DNA from 2 places in the Streptomyces sp. NBC_01803 genome. Region 1 is predicted to be linked to the other one. Evidence: riboswitches for the same ligand, from Rfam matches in the RefSeq annotation. Region 1 holds a riboswitch; the other holds the start of a gene.
What was found. A riboswitch is a leader RNA that binds a small molecule or an ion and turns the genes downstream of it on or off. The one in region 1 is predicted to bind cyclic di-AMP.
Positions count from the first base shown of each region.

Region 2: another riboswitch for cyclic di-AMP. It lies ahead of OIE51_RS12445 (M23 family metallopeptidase); the one in region 1 lies ahead of OIE51_RS10320 (transglycosylase family protein).

Region 1 is NZ_CP109073.1:2,384,450-2,393,678, reverse strand. It holds gene mfd (transcription-repair coupling factor) at 1-1,509, shown strand, start outside; tRNA gene OIE51_RS10340 (tRNA-Gln) at 1,793-1,864, opposite strand; gene OIE51_RS10335 (sensor histidine kinase) at 2,042-3,355, shown strand; gene OIE51_RS10330 (cytochrome P450 family protein) at 3,348-4,604, shown strand; gene OIE51_RS10325 (transglycosylase family protein) at 4,701-5,633, shown strand; cyclic di-AMP (ydaO/yuaA leader) riboswitch at 5,961-6,094, shown strand; gene OIE51_RS10320 (transglycosylase family protein) at 6,098-6,775, shown strand; gene eno (phosphopyruvate hydratase) at 7,004-8,284, shown strand; gene OIE51_RS10310 (FtsB family cell division protein) at 8,418-8,930, shown strand; gene OIE51_RS10305 (DUF501 domain-containing protein) at 8,970-9,229, shown strand, end outside.
Region 2 is NZ_CP109073.1:2,835,378-2,844,606, forward strand. It holds gene OIE51_RS12440 (aldo/keto reductase) at 242-1,183, opposite strand; gene OIE51_RS12445 (M23 family metallopeptidase) at 1,244-2,311, opposite strand; cyclic di-AMP (ydaO/yuaA leader) riboswitch at 2,322-2,492, opposite strand; gene OIE51_RS12450 (winged helix-turn-helix transcriptional regulator) at 2,706-3,167, opposite strand; gene OIE51_RS12455 (MFS transporter) at 3,243-4,709, shown strand; gene OIE51_RS12460 (pyridoxamine 5'-phosphate oxidase family protein) at 4,725-5,213, shown strand; gene OIE51_RS12465 (PP2C family protein-serine/threonine phosphatase) at 5,210-6,316, opposite strand; gene OIE51_RS12470 (endonuclease/exonuclease/phosphatase family protein) at 6,974-7,801, shown strand; gene OIE51_RS12475 (heavy metal translocating P-type ATPase) at 8,060-9,229, opposite strand, start outside.

The DNA of each region.
Region 1 (9,229 bases):
GCGGTGCTGGTGCCGACGACGCTGCTGGTGCAGCAGCACTTCGGCACGTTCTCGGAGCGGTACGCCCAGTTCCCCGTCAGCGTCCGGCCGCTGTCCCGCTTCCAGACGGACGGCGAGGCCAGGACGGTGATCGAGGGGCTGCGCGAGGGCAGCGTGGACATCGTGATCGGCACCCACCGGCTGTTCTCGTCGGAGGTCAAGTTCAAGGACCTGGGCCTGGTCATCGTGGACGAGGAGCAGCGCTTCGGCGTCGAGCACAAGGAACAGCTCAAGAAGCTGCGCGCCAACGTGGACGTGCTCACCATGTCGGCCACGCCCATCCCGCGCACCCTGGAGATGGCCGTCACCGGCATCCGGGAGATGTCCACCATCACCACCCCGCCCGAGGAACGGCACCCGGTGCTCACGTTCGTGGGACCGTACGAGGAGCGGCAGATCGGCGCCGCGATCCGCCGGGAGCTGCTGCGCGAGGGTCAGGTCTTCTACATCCACAACCGGGTGGAGTCCATCGACCGGGTCGCCGCCCGGCTGCGGGAGATCGTCCCGGAGGCGCGGATCGCCACCGCGCACGGGCAGATGGGCGAGACGGCGCTGGAGCAGGTGGTCGTGGACTTCTGGGAGAAGAAGTCCGACGTGCTGGTCTCGACGACGATCGTGGAGTCCGGTATCGACATCGCCAACGCCAACACCCTCATCGTCGAGCGCGGCGACACCTTCGGCCTCTCCCAGCTTCACCAGCTGCGCGGCCGGGTCGGCCGGGGCCGGGAGCGCGGCTATGCCTATTTCCTCTATCCGCCGGAGAAGCCGCTGACCGAGACCGCGCACGAGCGGCTGGCCACCATCGCGCAGCACACCGAGATGGGCGCGGGCATGTACGTGGCGATGAAGGACCTGGAGATCCGCGGCGCGGGCAACCTGCTGGGCGGTGAGCAGTCCGGCCACATCGCGGGCGTCGGCTTCGACCTGTACGTGCGGATGGTCGGCGAGGCCGTCGCCGACTTCCGGGCCGCGCTGAGGGAGGACGCGGGCGGGGCCGAGCCGGAGGAGTCGCTGCTGGAGGTCAAGATCGAGCTGCCGGTCGACGCCCACGTGCCGCACGACTACGCGCCGGGGGAGCGGCTGCGCCTCCAGGCGTACCGGGCGATCGCCGCCGCCAACACCGAGGACGACATCCGGGCGGTGCGGGAGGAGCTGGCCGACCGGTACGGGCCGCTGCCCGAGCCGGTGGAGAACCTGCTGCTGGTCGCCGCGCTGCGGATGCTGGCCCGCTCCCACGGGGTCACGGACATCACGCTCCAGGGCAACAAGATCAGGTTCTCGCCCGTGGAGCTGCCCGAGTCGCGGGAGCTGCGGCTGAACCGGGTCTACCCCGGCTCACTGATCAAGCGCACCGCCCGCCAGATCCTGGTCCCCCGCCCGACGACGGCCCGCGTCGGCGGCAAACCGGTGACCGGCCGCGACCTCCTGGCCTGGACCGGCGAATTCCTGACAACGATTCCCGGCGCCTGACGGCCCACCCGTCCCGCGCCGGCGCGTCCCGCGCCTGCCGCGCCCACCCGTCCCGCGCCGACGCGGCTCGCGCCTGCCGCGCCGACGCGGCTCGCGGCGGGGCGGTGTGGCTCGGCGCCGCCGTACACAGGGCAGTACGGGCGGACGCTTCCGGAGATCCAGCGGCCGGCCTTCGAGCGCACGGCCGAACGCGGGCCGTACGACCCGGTGGTGGTGCGGCAGTGGGCCGACGAACAGCTCTGCCCGCGGCAGTTGGGGCGCGCGCGCTGAGCGCTGGAAGAGGCTCCCCCGCCAGGACTCGAACCTGGACATACGGCACCAAAAACCGCAGTGCTGCCAATTACACCACAGGGGATGGCATATCGGGCAAGGCGGCCTGGTTGTCAGGCCGCTGAACCGGCACCCCACACTATCCCAGCCCACCGGCCCCCGGCACGACGTTACGGCGCCCCTCCCACGTCCGGTCCGGCCGCCGGCCCGACCATCCTCACCCTCCTGAAAAGGAGTAGACCGCGCCCTTAGTCTGGTCGTTATGAATGCGACGGGGGCGGGGGAGGCACCGGGGCGGAGGTTCGCGCTCGGGTGGTGGACCCGGCGGCGCAGTGTCGTGCTCGACGGTGGGCTGGCGCTGGCCTCGGCCGCCGAGTGCGCGGGCCAGGGGGTCGGGTTCGCGGACCGGACCGGGCTGCCGGTCGGACTGGTCGTCGTGCCGGGGGCGCTGGCCGGGCTGACGCTGCTGGTGCGCCGCCGCTGGCCGCTCGCGGTGATCCTGGTCTCGGTCGCCGTCCTGCCCGCGAACATGGGCGCCATGCTGGCCCTTGTCGGCCTCTACACCCTGGCGACCACCGACGCGCCGCGCCGGATCATCGGGGCGCTGGCGTGCATGGAGGGCGCCGGGACGGTCATCGTCACCTATCTCCTCATGGACCAGGACGCGGACCTGCGGGAGCAGGGCATGCCGGTGTGGTTCCAGCCGCTGGTGTCCATCCTGTTCGGCGTGGCCTGCGTGGTGCCGCCGGTGCTCCTCGGGCTGTATGTGCGGGCGCGGCGGCGGCTGGTGGAGTCGTTGCGGGACCGGGCGCACGGTCTGGAGCGGGAGCTCGCGCTGCTGGCCGAGCGGGCCGAGGAGCGCGCGGAGTGGGCGCGGGGCGAGGAACGGCGGCGGATCGCGCGGGAGATGCACGACGTGGTGGCGCACCGGGTGAGCCTGATGGTGGTGCACGCGGCGGCGGTGCAGGCGGTGGCGCCGAAGAATCCGGAGAAGGCGGCGAAGAACGCGGCGCTGATCGGCGACATGGGCCGGCAGGCGCTGACCGAGCTGCGGACCATGCTGGGGGTGCTGCGGGCGGGGGACGGCCGGCGGGCGGACGCGCCGTCGCGGCTGGCGGAGATCGCGGTGGCGGTACGGGTGACGGAGGACGCGGGGCCGTCGCTGACGGAGGTCGCGGTGCTCGTGGCCGAGTCGCGGGCGGCGGGGATGACGGTGGACCTGGCCGTGGAGGGGGAGCCGCGCGGGTACGCGGAGCAGGTGGAGTCGACGGCCTACCGGGTGGTGCAGGAGGCGTTGACGAACGTGCACAAGCACGCGGCCGGCGCGGCGGCGCGGGTGCGGCTGGCGCACCGGGACGGCGAGGTGGCGGTGCTGGTGCAGAACGAGGCGCCGGACGGCGGGATCGGGGCGCCGGACGGCGCGCGGCTGCCGAGCGGCGGGAACGGTCTGGTGGGGATGCGCGAGCGGGTGACGGCGCTGGGCGGCGGGTTCGTGTCGGGGCCGACGGACAGCGGGGGCTTCCGGGTCTCGGCGGTGATCCCGGACCAGCGACGGCCGGAGCCGGCGGATGGCTGAGGGCGGGGAGCCGCCGACGCTGTTCGACCAGGGCTTCACGGCGGACCCGTATCCGGCGTACGCGTGGCTGCGCGAGAACGCGCCGGTGCACCGGGCGGTGCTGCCGAGCGGGGTGGCTGCCTGGCTGGTGACGCGGTACGCGGACGCGCGCCGGGCGCTGGCCGATCCCCGGCTGAGCAAGAACCCGGGGCGGCACAGCGCGGCGGACCACGCCTCGGGGCGGGTCGGCATCCCGGGGGAGCGCGGCGCGAACGTGATGACTCATCTGCTGAACATCGACCCGCCGGACCACACGCGGCTGCGGCGGCTGGTGTCGACGGCGTTCACGCCGCGCCGGGTGGCCGAGTTCGAGCCGCGGGTGCGGGAGTTGTCGGAGCGGCTGGTGGACGGGTTCGCGGGCGCCGGATCGGCGGACCTGATCGACGAGTTCGCGTTCCCGCTGCCGATCTACGCGATCTGCGACCTGCTGGGGGTGCCGCCCGAGGACCAGGACGACTTCCGGCGGTGGGCCGGGATGATGCTGCACACGGCGGGCAAGCGCGGCGGGGTGGGGCGCGCGGTGCGGCGGATGCGGACGTATCTGGGGGAGTTGATCCACCGCAAGCGGGGGGAGTTGGGGGACGACCTGATCTCGGGTCTGATCCGGGCGTCGGACCACGGTGAGCAGTTGACGGAGGACGAGGCCGCGTCGATGGCGTTCATCCTGCTCTTCGCGGGCTTCGAGACGACGGTGAACCTGATCGGGAACGGCACCCTGGCGCTGCTGCGGAACCCGGCGGAGCTGGCGCGGCTGCGGGGCGCGGTGGCGGCGGGGGACGAGGCGCTGATGGCCTCGGCGGTCGAGGAGTTGCTGCGGTTCGACGGGCCGGTGGAACTGGCGACGTGGCGGTTCGCGTCGGAGCCGCTGACGCTGGGCGGACAGCGGGTGGAGCGCGGCGATCCGGTGCTGGTCGTGCTGGCGGCGGCGGACCGCGATCCGGCCCGCTTCGCGGCGCCGGACGCGCTGGATCTGGGGCGGCCGGACAATCCGCATCTGGGGTACGGGCACGGCATCCACTACTGCCTGGGCGCGCCGCTGGCACGGCTGGAGGCACGCACGGCGCTGGCGACGCTGCTGCGGCGGCTGCCGGATGTGCGGCTGGCGGCGGAGCCGGCCGATCTGCGCTGGCGGGGCGGGCTGATCATGCGTGGGCTGCGGTCCTTGCCGGTCGCGTTCACGGCGGAAGGTGACAGAGCGTCAGCAGTGTGATGAACACGTTATCCCGGCGGGATCGACTTGTGATCGTGCGGACGGAGGACTAGGTTCCCCTCATCCGTAACAGTGTTCGCATGAGAGGACCGTCAAATGCGCTCCCGGACCGGCCGTCACCGTCGTCCACGACAGGCTCCGGCCTTTCTCGTCACCGCGGGGGTGACGGGCGCGGGCATCGCGTTGCCCCTGATCGGCGCGGGCTCGGCGAACGCGGTGAGTGATGGCACGTGGGACCAGGCCGCCGAGTGCGAGAGCGGCGGGATATGGACGGCGAACACCGGTAACGGCTACTACGGCGGCTTCCAGTTGCCGCTGAGCCTGTGGGAGCGGTACGGCGGGCTCGACCTCGCGCTCCGGCCCGACCTGGCGAGCCGGGCGCAACAGATCACGGTGGCGACGCGGATGCTCGCCGACCAGGGGCAGGAAGCGCTGCCGGGGTGCGCGTTGCTGTCGGGGCTGTGGGAGGAGTTCCGCGCCGAGCACGGGGACGACGTGGACCGGGCGGAGGAGGCCGAGGAGGCCCAGGCCGAGGAGGAGATCGGGGGGCCGGAGGAGTCGGCCGTACCCGGTGAGGAGGGCGGCGAGGTCGAGGGACCGGACACGGAGCCCGGCCTGGAGCCGTCCGAGCCGCCGGTCGAGGGATCGGTCGAGGGATCGGTCGAGGGATCGGTCGAGGAGCCGACGGAGGAGCCCGCGGCGGAGGCGGCCGGAGAGGCGGCCGAGGAGCCCGCCGGTGACGAGCCCGACGCGGCGGAGGCGGCCGGGAGCGCGGACGGCGGCGGGCGGCACCGGGGTGAGCTCGACCCGGCGGAGGCGGAGGCCGGTGCGGAGCCGGCCGCCACGACCGGGCGGCACGCGGACCGTTACGAGGTGCGGCGGGGGGACACCTTGTCCGCCATTGCGGTGGTGTCCGGGGTGTCCGGCGGCTGGCCCGCCCTCTACGAGGCGAATAAAACGGTCATTGGCGACAATCCAGACTTCATACTCCCGGGCCAGGTGCTGGAGTTGGCGGTCGCGGCCCGTTAGGTATCGATTCGCGAGCGCAACTTTGCGATCTGAAAAGTGTGACCATCATCTCCCCGCACTTCGGTGATATCGGACTCTTCCGTCGTTTCGCCTCCCTGGCTGACCTGGGCAAATCCGACTTCTCGCGCGTCAACCCCCGCCACGCCGGTGATCTTCATCGTTCTTGAATCGTTAGTGAGCGTGTGTTTAGTGTCCCTCCGCTCGACGTCTCGCCGGGCACCGAAGCCGAACGCCGAATCCTGCCGCCGGCCTCGGGGACCACCATCGCGCACCACCGCAGGCAGGAGCGGGGGACCCAGGCCGCGACCCGGTAGCCGACACCGGGGCGCGGATGCCGCGCCGGACCGCACTCCCGGCAACGGCTTGGGGTGAAGCCCCGGACGCCGCAAGGCGCCAGGGGCCGGGCAACTCACCAGACCCGAACCCGACAGCTCACCTCGCAGGCGTCGGTGAGAAGGATCGTCATGCTGTTCACAGGCAAGGGCCGTCATCGTCGTCCGTCCAGACCGACCCGCTTCGCCGCCGCGGCCACCGTCACCGGCGCCGCCGCGGTCGCGCTTCCGCTGCTGAGCGCCACCGGCGCCGGCGCCGCCTCCGTCGACACCTGGGACACCGTCGCCCAATGCGAGTCCGGCGGCGACTGGGCCATCAACACCAACAACGGCTATTACGGCGGCCTGCAGTTCTCCCAGTCGAGCTGGGAAGCGGCCGGCGGTTCGCAGTACGCCTCCCGCGCCGACCTGGCCTCCAAGGACCAGCAGATCGCCGCCGCCGAGGTGCTTCTCTCGATGCAGGGCCCCGGCGCCTGGCCGGTCTGCGGCCCGCAGGCGGGTCTGTCCGCCGGCGGCCCGGCCGCCGAGGTGAACCCCGGTGGCGCCGCCCCGGAGCCGGCTCCCGAGCCCGCGCCCGAGCCGCAGCCCGCGGAGGAGATCCCGGCCGAGCCGCAGGCCGCCCCGGCCCGCGAGGAGGAGGTGCCCGCCGACGACAGCAACGGCGGGACCTACACCGTCAAGCGCGGTGACACCCTCTCGGAGATCGCCGAGGAGCACGACACCACCTGGCAGCAGCTCTGGGCCGACAACGCCGATGTGGTCGGGGACAACCCCGACCTGATCCACCCCGGTCAGGAGCTCGGCGTCTGATCCGCCCCGGCCCACGCCGGTGAACCGGAACCCGGTGCGGGGCGACGCCCCCGCACCGGGTTTTCTTCTCCCGTTGAACAAAAAGGTGGCCCCCGCTCTGAGCTGGGCTTTCAGAGGGGTATCGAGTGCTTAGGGCGAGCTGGCGACCAGTGCGGCCTCCCGGGGCGGCTACGCTCAGAGGGCTGAAGACGCCACTGATGACATCCACTCGGACCTAAGGAGAACCTCGTGCCGTCTATCGACGTCGTCGTAGCCCGCGAGATCCTTGACTCGCGAGGCAACCCCACGGTCGAGGTCGAGGTTGGCCTCGACGACGGCAGCACGGGTCGTGCCGCCGTTCCCTCCGGGGCCTCCACCGGGGCCTTCGAGGCGCTGGAGCTGCGCGACGGGGATCAGAGCCGCTACCTGGGCAAGGGCGTGGAGAAGGCCGTCCTCGCCGTCATCGAGCAGATCGGCCCCGAGCTGGTGGGTTACGACGCCACCGAGCAGCGGCTGATCGACCAGGCGATGTTCGACCTGGACGCCACCGCCGACAAGTCCTCGCTCGGCGCCAACGCCATCCTCGGCGTCTCCCTCGCCGTGGCGCACGCCGCCTCCGAATCCCGCGACCTCCCCCTCTTCCGCTACCTCGGCGGGCCCAACGCGCACCTGCTCCCGGTGCCGATGATGAACATCCTGAACGGCGGCGCGCACGCCGACTCGAACGTGGACATCCAGGAGTTCATGATCGCCCCCATCGGCGCGGAGTCCTTCTCCGAGGCCGTCCGCTGGGGTGCCGAGACCTACCACACGCTCAAGAAGGTGCTGAAGGAGCGCGGCCTGGGCACCGGCCTGGGCGACGAGGGCGGCTTCGCGCCGAGCCTCGGCTCCAACCGCGAGGCCCTCGACCTGATCGTCGAGGCCATCCAGAAGGCCGGGTACACCCCGGGTCAGGACATCGCCCTCGCCCTGGACGTGGCCGCCACCGAGTTCTACTCGGACGGCGTCTACACCTTCGAGGGCAAGTCCCGCACCGCCGCCGAGCAGACGGCGTACTACGCCGAGCTGGTCGAGGCGTACCCGCTGGTGTCCATCGAGGACCCGCTGAGCGAGGAGGACTGGGAGGGCTGGCAGGCCCTCACCGCCGAGCTCGGCGGGAAGGTACAGATCGTCGGCGACGACCTCTTCGTCACCAACCCCGAGCGGCTCCAGCGCGGCATCGACGCGGGTGCGGCCAACGCGCTGCTGGTGAAGGTCAACCAGATCGGCTCGCTGACCGAGACCCTGGACGCCGTGGAGCTGGCCCAGCGCAACGGTCTCAAGTGCATGATGTCCCACCGCTCCGGCGAGACGGAGGACGTCACCATCGCGGACCTGGCCGTCGCCACCAACTGCGGTCAGATCAAGACCGGCGCCCCCGCCCGTTCCGAGCGGGTCGCCAAGTACAACCAGCTGATGCGGATCGAGGAGATCCTCGACGACGCGGCTGTCTACGCCGGGCGCAGCGCGTTCCCGCGCTTCCGCGGCTGAGACTCCCGGGGGGCGGACCGGCGGGACCTCCCGTCCTGTCCGTCCCGTCCGCCCGCCCTACGCCCGTCCCCGCCCTCCGTCCCGTACGGTGGCGGGGCACGGGTACGGCGAACTGGGGTGTGAGGGAGGCGACGTGGCCGCGGAGCGGGACCGGTTCTCCACCGCCACCAGACTCAGGGCACTGGGCGAGCAGGCCGCCGCGCGGGTCTACCGCGCGCAGAGCCGTCGGCTGCGCCGCCCGCCGCGCCGCAGCCGCCTCACCGGCCGGGCCGCGATCCTGGCACTCGTGCTGTGCTCCCTGATCGTCGCGCTCGCCTATCCGCTGCGGCAGTACATCCAGCAGCGCACCGAGATCGCCGACCTGCGGCGGCAGGCCCAGGAGGAGCGGCAGCGGGTCGAAGACCTGCGGGACGCCAAGGCCCGCTGGCAGGACCCGGCGTATGTCGAACAACAGGCGCGCGAGCGGTTGCAGTACGTGCGGCCCGGCGAGATCGGGTTTCTCCTCCCGGAGGCCGGTGACGGCGACGGCGAGGCCGGCGGGGACGAGGAGGACGACGAGCGCCTGCGCACCCGTGGTGCCCCCGCCCCCCGCCCCTGGTACGACAATCTGTGGGACGGCGTCGACAAGGCCGACCGGCCGAGCTGACGCCGCGACGTCCCCCAGTTCCCGGACAGAAAGCCACTCGTGGAAACCCCAACCCCGACGGACGCCGCCGCGATCGAGGAGCAGCTCGGCCGGCCGCCGCGCGGTCTGCGCGCGGTCGCGCACCGCTGCCCCTGCGGCAGCCCGGACGTCGTGGAGACGGCGCCCCGTCTGCCGGACGGCACGCCGTTCCCCACCACCTACTACCTGACCTGTCCGCGCGCGGCCTCCGCCATCGGCACCCTGGAGGCCGAGGGCGTCATGAAGGACATGACGGTCCGGCTGGCCGAGGACCCGGAGCT
Region 2 (9,229 bases), 450 kb from region 1:
CGCCTCTCCCGCACCACCTACCCCGACGCCGAGCGCCACACCTGGACCCGATGGCCGGATACGCGGGCCTTGATCTCACGGCGGCCCCGGCCCACCGCGACCGCGGCACCTACGACGCTTACGCACCGCCCTTGGTGAAGCGCTGCTGGAAGCGGCGAAAGCGCGCTACGACATTGAGCCGCGTCTGATCAGGCCAGGAGGCGGTCGGTCTGGGGCCGGCGGTGGCGGAAGAGTCGCATCGTCAGAGCGACGCCTCGGTGAGCCGGGTGACGTCGGCGTCGGTGAGGGTCACATCGGCCACCGCGAGCAGGGCGGGGAGCTGGTCGAGGGTGCGGGCGCTGGCGATGGGGGCGGCGACCGTGGGCTGGACGGCGAGCCAGGCGAGGGCGATCGTGGCGACCTCGGCCTGGTGGGCGGCGGCGATCTCGTCCAGGGCGGTGAGCACGCGGCGGCCGTGCTCCGTCTCCAGGTGCTGGGCCGCGCGGCCGGCGCGGGCACTCGAAACGGCGGCGTTCGGGCGGTACTTGCCGGTGAGGAAGCCGGCGGCCAGCGCGAAGTACGGCATGGCGGCCAGGCCGTAGCGGGTGGCCAGGTCGGCGAGAGGGCCTTCGTAGGTGTCGCGGGAGACGAGGTTGTAGTGGGGCTGGATCGCGACGTAACGGGCCTTGTTCTCCCGGGTGGAGAACTCCAGGGAGGCTTCGAGGCGGGCCGGGGAGATGTTGGAGACGCCGATCTCGCGGACCTTGCCGGCCCGCACGAGGTCGTCCAGGGCGGTGATGATCTCCGCGACCTCGACCGACTCGTCGTCGAAGTGCGTGTAGTACAGGTCGATGCGGTCGGTGCCGAGCCGGCGCAGGGACTCCTCGGCGGCGCCCTTGATGGTGGCGGCGGACAGGCCCTTGAAGTCGGGATGCGCGCCCACCTTCGTGGCCACCACAATGTCGTCGCGCCGACCGCGCCGGGCCAGCCAGCGGCCGATGATCGTCTCGGATTCGCCGCCCGCATTGCCCTCGATCCAGGCGGAGTAGCTGTCGGCGGTGTCCACGAAGTTCCCGCCGGCCTCGGCGTAGGCGTCGAGAACGGCGAACGACTCCGCTTCGTCGGCCGTCCAGCCGAAGACGTTGCCCCCCAGGCAGAGGGGGAAGACCTCGAAAGCGCCGACGGCGTGCCTCTGTGCAGTCATGCGGCCAGCGTAAACTCGGTGGCCCTGGCGTCAGGGGAGCCGCCAGGGCCATCGGAGGCGTCAGACCGTGATGCCCTTGTCGCGCAGCCAGAGCAGCGGGTCGATGGCGGTGTCGCCACCGGGGCGGACCTCCAGGTGGAGGTGGGGACCGGTGGAGTTGCCCGTGGAGCCGACGCGGCCGACGGTGTCGCCGGTGACGATCTCCTGCCCGGTGGACACGCTCATCGAGGACAGGTGGCAGTACCAGACCTCGGTGCCGTCCTCCAACTCGACGATGACGCGGTATCCGTACGAGCCGGCCCAGGCGGCCTCCGTGACGGTGCCGGTGTGCACGTTCTTGACCGGCGTGCCGGTCGGGGCGGCGAAGTCGGTGCCGGTGTGGGTGGTCTGCCACATCGAGCCGCTCTCACCGAAGTAGGTGGAGAGGCGGTAGTCGTTGAGGGGCAGGGTGAAGCTGGCACGCAGCTGCTCCAGCCGCTCGGCCTCCTCGCGTTCGCGCCGCCGCTCCTCCTCGGCGGCCCGCTCGGCCTCGGCCACGGCCGCGGCTTCCTCGGCGGCGGCGGCCTCGGCCTCCTGGACGGCGGCGGTGACGGCCTGGGTTTCCGCGTTGGCGTCCTGCTGGTCGGCCTGCTGGAGGAGGCGGGTGCGCAGGGCCTCGCCCGCGTCGAGCACACCGGCGGGCCCGGACGGTGCCTCGGCGAGAGCGGCGGCGGAGTCGGCGGTCGCGGTATCGGCGGTCGCGGTGTCGGCGGTCGCGGTGTCGGCACCGGAGTCCGTGCCGGTGAGCAGGTCGCCGAGGACGGGGATGGTCGCCATCTCGTCCGCGGCGGTGTCCACGCCGGCGACGGCGCTCGCGCCCTCCTCGTTGGCCGTGGCCATGCCGCCCGCGCCGACCGCGGCGAACACGCCGACGCCGAGCACCGCGCGGCTGCGGGCGATGGTGCCGCCACGCTGGCGGGCGACACGGTGCCGCCCGCGCACCGGAAGGAGGGTGTCCTCGCTGGGATTCCACTCGCCGTACGTCTCGCCGTCGTCGGCCTTCGGCCCGAAGTAGGCCGGGTACGTGCCGGGCGAGCCGTACGTGTCCAAGTGCGTGCCCTCTATCGAGGCATGCCGGTTCGACGCCACGGAGGCGCTCTCCTTTCCTTCCTTCCGCCTACCGGGTTAGCTGACGGGTTCGGAGCAGGAAGGTCTCCTACGGAAGGGCGGCGGCTGGTGGCTGCCGACAGTCCGATTCACCCCAAGTGGTGGGTCCCCGGTTCCATTGGTGCAGTTGTTTCGCACGTGCCGGATTCGGCGAGTGAGCACGGCGCCGTCTCTTGTGACGGCGGTGACGACCGCGCTGCGTTATCGAACGTTAATAGAAGCTGCCGCCAGATTCCAAGTGCTTGAGGGAATAAACCCGAGCCCTTGACCAGGATTTTCAGTCCCGAAGCGCTGCAAATCCGGCAAATCGACGCCGATTTATAGGGGGCTGAGCATCTGACAGTACGTCAATTGTTATGTGAGGAGCGCCACATGCTCACCCCTCGTGGTCGCGTGCGTCGTATGTGGCACGGGCGGCGGCGATCTCGCGCTGATGCTCCTCGGTCCAGGTGACCAACGACTGGATCGTCGCGTGCAGCGTGGAACCGAGCGGCGTCAGCGCGTAGTCGACGCGCGGCGGCACGGTCGCGCGCACGGTCCGGCTCACCAGGCCGTCACGCTCCAGGTGTCGCAGCGTCCGGGTCAGCATCCGCTGGCTCACGCCGTCGATCTCGCGGCGCAGCTCGGTGAACCGCAGGCTCTGGCAGTCGAGGAGCGCGATGACGAGCAGCGACCACTTGTCCGCGATCCGGTCGAGGATCTGGCGGACTTCGCAGTCCTCGCGCACATCCCACTGCTTCACGTCATACGCGTACGCGTCGGAGCCGCCGCCGTCATCGCAGGTCGGGCCCACGGTATCCCCGGTGTTCCCGAGGGACTTCGAAGTGCCTTCTTCCATGCGGAGATGGTTCCCCATGATGCTGTCGGTTACAAGGAGGAACCGTCTCTGATCTGCCCCGAAGGGAACCTGCCCATGTCCACTCGTGCCTGGGGCATGTTGTTCGTCCTGTGCGGCGCCATCTTCCTGGAGGGGATCGACGTGGCCATGCTCAACGTGGCCCTCCCCTCCATCCGCGCCGATCTGGGTCTGTCCACCGGCGAACTCCAGTGGGTGATGAGCGCCTATGTCCTCGGCTACGGAGGCTTCATGATGCTGGGCGGCCGGGCCGCCGATCTCCTCGGCCGGCGGCGGATGTTCGTCGGCTGGCTGAGCGTCTTCCTGCTCTTCTCCGGCCTCGGCGGGCTGGCGACCGAGGGCTGGATGCTCATCGCCGCCCGGTTCGTGACGGGCGTGGCCGCCGCGTTCATGACCCCGGCCGGCCTGTCGATCATCACGACGACCTTCCCGGAGGGTCCGCGGCGCGACCGCGCCCTGCTGATCTACTCCGGCACCGCCGCCGGCGGCTTCTCGCTCGGTCTCGTCCTCGGCGGACTGCTCTCCTCGGTCGACTGGCGGTGGGTCTTCTTCGCCCCGGTCCTGGTCTCGCTGGTCGTCCTGCTCGCCGCCCTCGTGCTCATCCCGCGCCCGGCGGAGCAGCCCGTCGCGCCGGGAAGCCAACCCGTCGACATCACGGGCGCGTTGCTCATCACCGTCGCCCTCATGCTGCTGGCCGTCACGGTCGAGCGCGCCACCCACACCGGCATCGGCTGGACGGCGGCGACGCTCGCCGCCGGGCTCGCGGCCCTCACCGCCTTCGTCGCCGTCGAACGCCGCTCCGCCGCCCCGCTGCTGCGGCTGGGCATCCTGCGCTCGGGGACGCTGCTGCGCGTCAACGCCGCCGGTCTGCTGCTGGCCGCCGCGTTCTTCGCCTTCCAGTTCATCGCCGTCCTCTACCTCCAGGAGCTCCGCGGCTGGTCAACAATGAAGACGAGCCTGGCCATGCTGGTGATGGGCATCGACGCGGTCCTCGCGCCGACGCTGACGCCCCGCCTGGTGAACCGCTACGGCAACGCGCGGGTCATCCTCGGCGGGCTGCTGCTGGCGGTGGCCGGGTACGGGCTGTTCCTGCCGATCGGCCTGGACACCGTCTACCTGGCGATGTTCCCGTCCATGCTGCTGGTCGGGCTCTCGTTCGCCCTCGCCTACGGGCCGCTGACCATCTCCGCGACCGACGGCATCGAGGAGTCCGAGCAGGGGCTGGCCGGTGGGCTGCTCTACACCTCCTTCCAGTTCGGCGCGGCGCTCGGCCTCTCCGCCGCCACCGCCGTCAATGTCGCCGTCGCGCCGGAGGCGGGCGGCGTCGCCGCCTCGGCGCAGACCATGCTCGACGGCTTCCACGCGGCGCTGCTCGTGCCGCTGGGCGCGGCGATCCTCGCCGCCGCCGTCATCGCGGCGGGGCCGACGCGGCGGCGTCCGGCCCCGGTGGTGGGGGGCGCGGCGGCGACGGTGGCCACCCCACCGGCTGGGGAGTCCGTGCCGGCTCCGTCCGTCTCACGTTAGGGAGCGCGTTCCGTCATGACCGCCACCGTGAAGTCGTTCGCCGAGATCGAGCCGCGGTTCCGCGACTACCTCAGCGAGATCCGTTACGCCTCGATGATCACCGTCGACGCCAAGGGGCGCCCCCGGGCCCGGGTGCTGGTCGCCGTCTGGGAGGTGGTCGACGGCCGGCCGCTCGGCTGGCTCGTCACCTACCGGACGCCGGTCAAGGCCGCCCATCTGGCCGCCAACCCGCACACCACGTTCTCCTACTGGAGCCCCCGTCAGAACGCCGTCTTCATCGACGCGACCGCCGTGTGGGTGGAGGACGCGGCGGCGAAGCGGCGGGCGTGGGAGTTGTTCCGCACCGGCAGCCCGGGTGGGGTGGGCTACGACCCGGGCGCGTTCTGGAGCGGGCCCGACGATCCGCGGTACCACCTGCTGCGGCTGGACCCCTGGCGGGTGCAGATCGTGCGCGGCGCGGACCTGCGGAACACGATCTGGCGCGCGGACGACCCTTGGGGCTAGCCGACCGCCGCCTCCGCCGGGTGCTGGATGGCCAGCAGGGCCATGTCGTCCTGGAGTCCGTCGTCGGTGTGCGTGATGACGTCCGCGACGACGTGGTCGAGCAGCGCGGCCGGTCCGGGGAAGACCAGGCCGCGCAGCCCGTCCAGCGGGTCGTAGAAGACGCCGTGGGCGTCCCGGGCCTCGCTGACGCCGTCCGTATAGAGCAACAGGTGGGTGCCGGGCGGGAACGGGACGGTGTCCGACCGGTCGGGGCTGGGCAGCAGGTCCCCCAGGCCGAGCGGCAGGGCGGCGGCCTGCCCGGGGTCGAGGTAGCTGGCGTCACCGCCGGGACCGAGGAGCACGGGCGGTGGATGGCCGCGGTTGATGAAGCGGACGCGCACGGGTGGGTCGTCCGGCACCTCGACCAGGACGGCCGTGGTGAAGCCCTCGACCGGGTCGAGGTTCGTCCGGGTCCGCCGTTCGCGGGCCAGCGCGGTCTCCAACCGGGCGGCCACCGTGGCCAGCTCCGGCTCGCACTCGGCGGCCTCGCGGAACGCGCCGAGGATCACGGCCACCGCCTCGGTCGCGGCCAGGCCCTTGCCGCGCACGTCGCCGACCAGCATGCGCACGCCGTGCGGGGTCTCCCGGACGGCGTACAGATCGCCGCCGACCATCGTGTTCCGCTGCGCGGCCTGGTAGCGGGCGGCCACGCGCAGCGCGCCGACGCGCGCGGGTGGCTCGGGCACCACCGCCCGCTGGACGACCTCCGCGATCTCGCGGGCGGAGGCGACGCGCTGGTCGCGGGCGGCGACGATGCGGTTGACGGCGATGGCGATGAGGGAGATGGTCGCGACCGTGCCGGTTTTGACGCCGACCTCGCTCCACTGGACGGTGGAACGCCACGTCATCTCGGCGACGACGGCGGCGGTGGCGAGCAGGCCGTATCCGGCCGTGACCACCAGGGACAGCACGGGGGCCGCGAGCAGCGGCGCGGCGGCGTAGAGCGGCGTGAGGGTGAGGCGCGGCGGGGTGACGAAGTCGAGCATGAGCCCGATGGCGATCAACGCCGCGGGCAGCAGGGCGTAGGCCCGTCCCCCGGCCCACCACGGCGCTCTCGTCTGCACGGTCCCAATCTGCCGCCGGGCGGGAGGGACGGCGAGTCGATCTTCACGTGGTATGTGCTGGTATGGGTGGTCGCGAGAAAGGCACCGGGCCGGGCGCGCCAGGTGTCCGGGCCGGCGCTTTCGCGGTGCGGGCTCGACCCCGCCGCCGCGCGCGACCGACGAGCGTCGGGCGCCCGATCGCCCGATCGCCCGGCCGAAGGTGGGTGGGCGCTCCCGCTCGCCGTGCGCGACCGATGACGCGCCCCTGCCCCTGCCCCTGCCCCCCGGCCCCCGGCGGCAGCGGCAGCGGCAGCGGCGGCGGCGGCGGCAGCAGCAGCAGGAGCAGGAGCAGGAGCAGGACACGCTCGCGGGTTTGAGGACCACGCCGCGCGGGTGGGACGGGCCCCGTGCTTCGGTGGCCGGGCGCGGTGTCCGCTCGGTGCCCGAGACGCCGGTGTCATCCGCCGGCGGCGGCGGATCCGTCCGCGGCTGTGGATCACGCCGCCCGATGCGAGGCGCCCAGCCGTGAGAGGGCCCGAGCGGCGCGAGCGCGCGTCATCCGGCCGTCTCGTGGGGCGGCGCCACCTATGGCAGATGGGTGATCGGGCCCCTGCCTCGGTGGGGGAGACAGCGCTGTGGGGGAGAGTTCTCCCGGGGCGTGGAACCTGGAGGACGACCATGGCGACAGTGATCGGGGCCGCCGGTGGGGACCGGTTGCACGTCGTTTCCTGCAACGTCCGGTACGACGCCGGAGCCGGCGTCGGCACGCCCGACTCGTGGGCCGACCGTCGGCCGGTGCTCGCGGCGTTTCTCCGGGGCGAGCGGCCGACCGTTCTCGGGGTGCAGGAGGCGCTCTATCACCAGGTCGGGCAAGTGGCCGCCGACCTGCCCCGGCACTACGACTGGATCGGGCTGGGGCGGGAGGGCGGCGGCCGGGGTGAGTTCATGGCCGTGTACTTCGACACCCGCCGGGTCGAGCCGCTGGACTACGACCACTTCTGGCTGTCGGACACCCCGGACGTCATCGGGTCCACGTCCTGGGGCAACACCATCGTCCGCATGGCGACCTGGGTACGTTTCCGGGACCGGCGCACCGGCAGGCTGTTCGCGCACGTCAACACCCACCTCGACCATCGGTCGGAGCACGCCCGGCAGCGCGGCGCCGTCCTGATCCGGGACCGGATCGCGGGCTTCGACCCGGCCCTGCCCGTCGTGCTGACCGGCGACTTCAACGCGCCCGCCGAGACCTCCGAGGCGTACCGGACGCTCACGGGCGACGGCGTCCTGGCCGACACGTGGCTCGCCGGGCGCCGGGTCACCCCGGCGTGGGGCACGTTCCCCCACTACGGTGACCCGGTGCCCGGCGGCACGCGCATCGACTGGATTCTCGTCAACCGGCACGTCGAGGTCCTCAAGGTCGCCATCAACACCTTCCGCGTGGACGGCCGTTGGCCCTCGGACCACACCCCGGTGCAGGCCCTGGTGCGGCTCGCCGCTACTCCGTAGCGATGGCGCGCAGCACGTCGAGCCGGGCCGCGCGGCGAGCCGGGCGCCGACCCGCCAGGGCGCCAGCGGCGACGACGGCGACGGCGACGGCAGCGACGGCAGCAGCGGCAGCGACGGCGGCGGCAGCGACAGCGACAGCGACGACGACGACGGCAGCGACGACGACGGCGGCAGCGACACGGCGGCAGCGGCAGCGACGGCGGCGACCGCCTGTTACGCGGTCGCCGTCGCCGCCGCCGGGGTGGGGGCGGTCGTGACCTACTGAGCGTGGGCCTGAGCGGGGGCCGGGCGGAACGTCCGCAGGCGGAGGCTGTTGCTCACCACGAACACCGACGAGAACGCCATGGCCGCGCCGGCGAGCATCGGGGTGAGCAGGCCGGCCGCCGCCAGCGGGAGCGCGGCGATGTTGTAGCCGAAGGCCCAGAACAGGTTGCCCTTGATGGTGCCCAGCGTGCGGCGGGCGAGGCGGATGGCGTCGGCCGCCGCGCGCAGGTCGCCGGTCACCAGGGTGAGGTCGGCCGCCTCGATGGCCACGTCCGTGCCGGTGCCCATCGCCAGGCCGAGGTCGGCGGTGGCCAGCGCGGCGGCGTCGTTGACCCCGTCGCCGGCCATGGCCACGACCTTGCCCTCGGCCTGGAGGCGGGCGACGACATCGGCCTTGTCCTTCGGCAGGACCTCGGCGATGACGTGCTCGGCGTCGATGCCGACCTGCCGGGCGACCGAGGCGGCGGCGGTGCGGTTGTCGCCAGTGAGGAGGATGGGGGTCAGGCCCAGGGCGCGCAGCCGGGTGATGGCCTCGGGGCTGCTCTCCTTGATCGCGTCCGCGACCGTGAGGACGCCCCGGACCTGCCCGTCCCAGGCGACGGCCACGGCGGTGTGCCCCTCGGTCTCGGCGGCGGCGAGGGCGCGTTCCAGCTCGGTCGGTGGAGTCAGCGCCCAGTCGGCGAGCAGACGAGGGCGGCCGACAAGGACGGCGTGGTCTTCCACCAGGCCCTGGACGCCGAGCCCGGGCACGTTGGTGAACTCGCCGGGGGCCGGCAGCGGGCCGCCGGTCTTCGCGGCGGCGGTGGCGACGGCCTGGGCGATGGGGTGTTCGGAGGCGTTCTCCAGGATTCCGGCCAGCCGCAGCACCTCGTCCGCGTCCTCGCCCTCGGCCGCGTGGACGGCCTGGAGGGTCATCCGGCCCGTGGTGACGGTGCCGGTCTTGTCCAGGACGACGGTGTCGACGCGGCGGGTGGACTCCAGGACCTCCGGCCCCTTGATGAGGATGCCGAGCTGCGCGCCGCGCCCGGTGCCCACCAGCAGAGCCGTCGGAGTGGCCAGACCCAGGGCGCAGGGGCAGGCGATGATCAGCACGGCGACGGCGGCGGTGAACGCGGCGGTGGGTCCGGCGCCGTTGCCCAGCCAGAACCCGAGCGTCGCGACCGC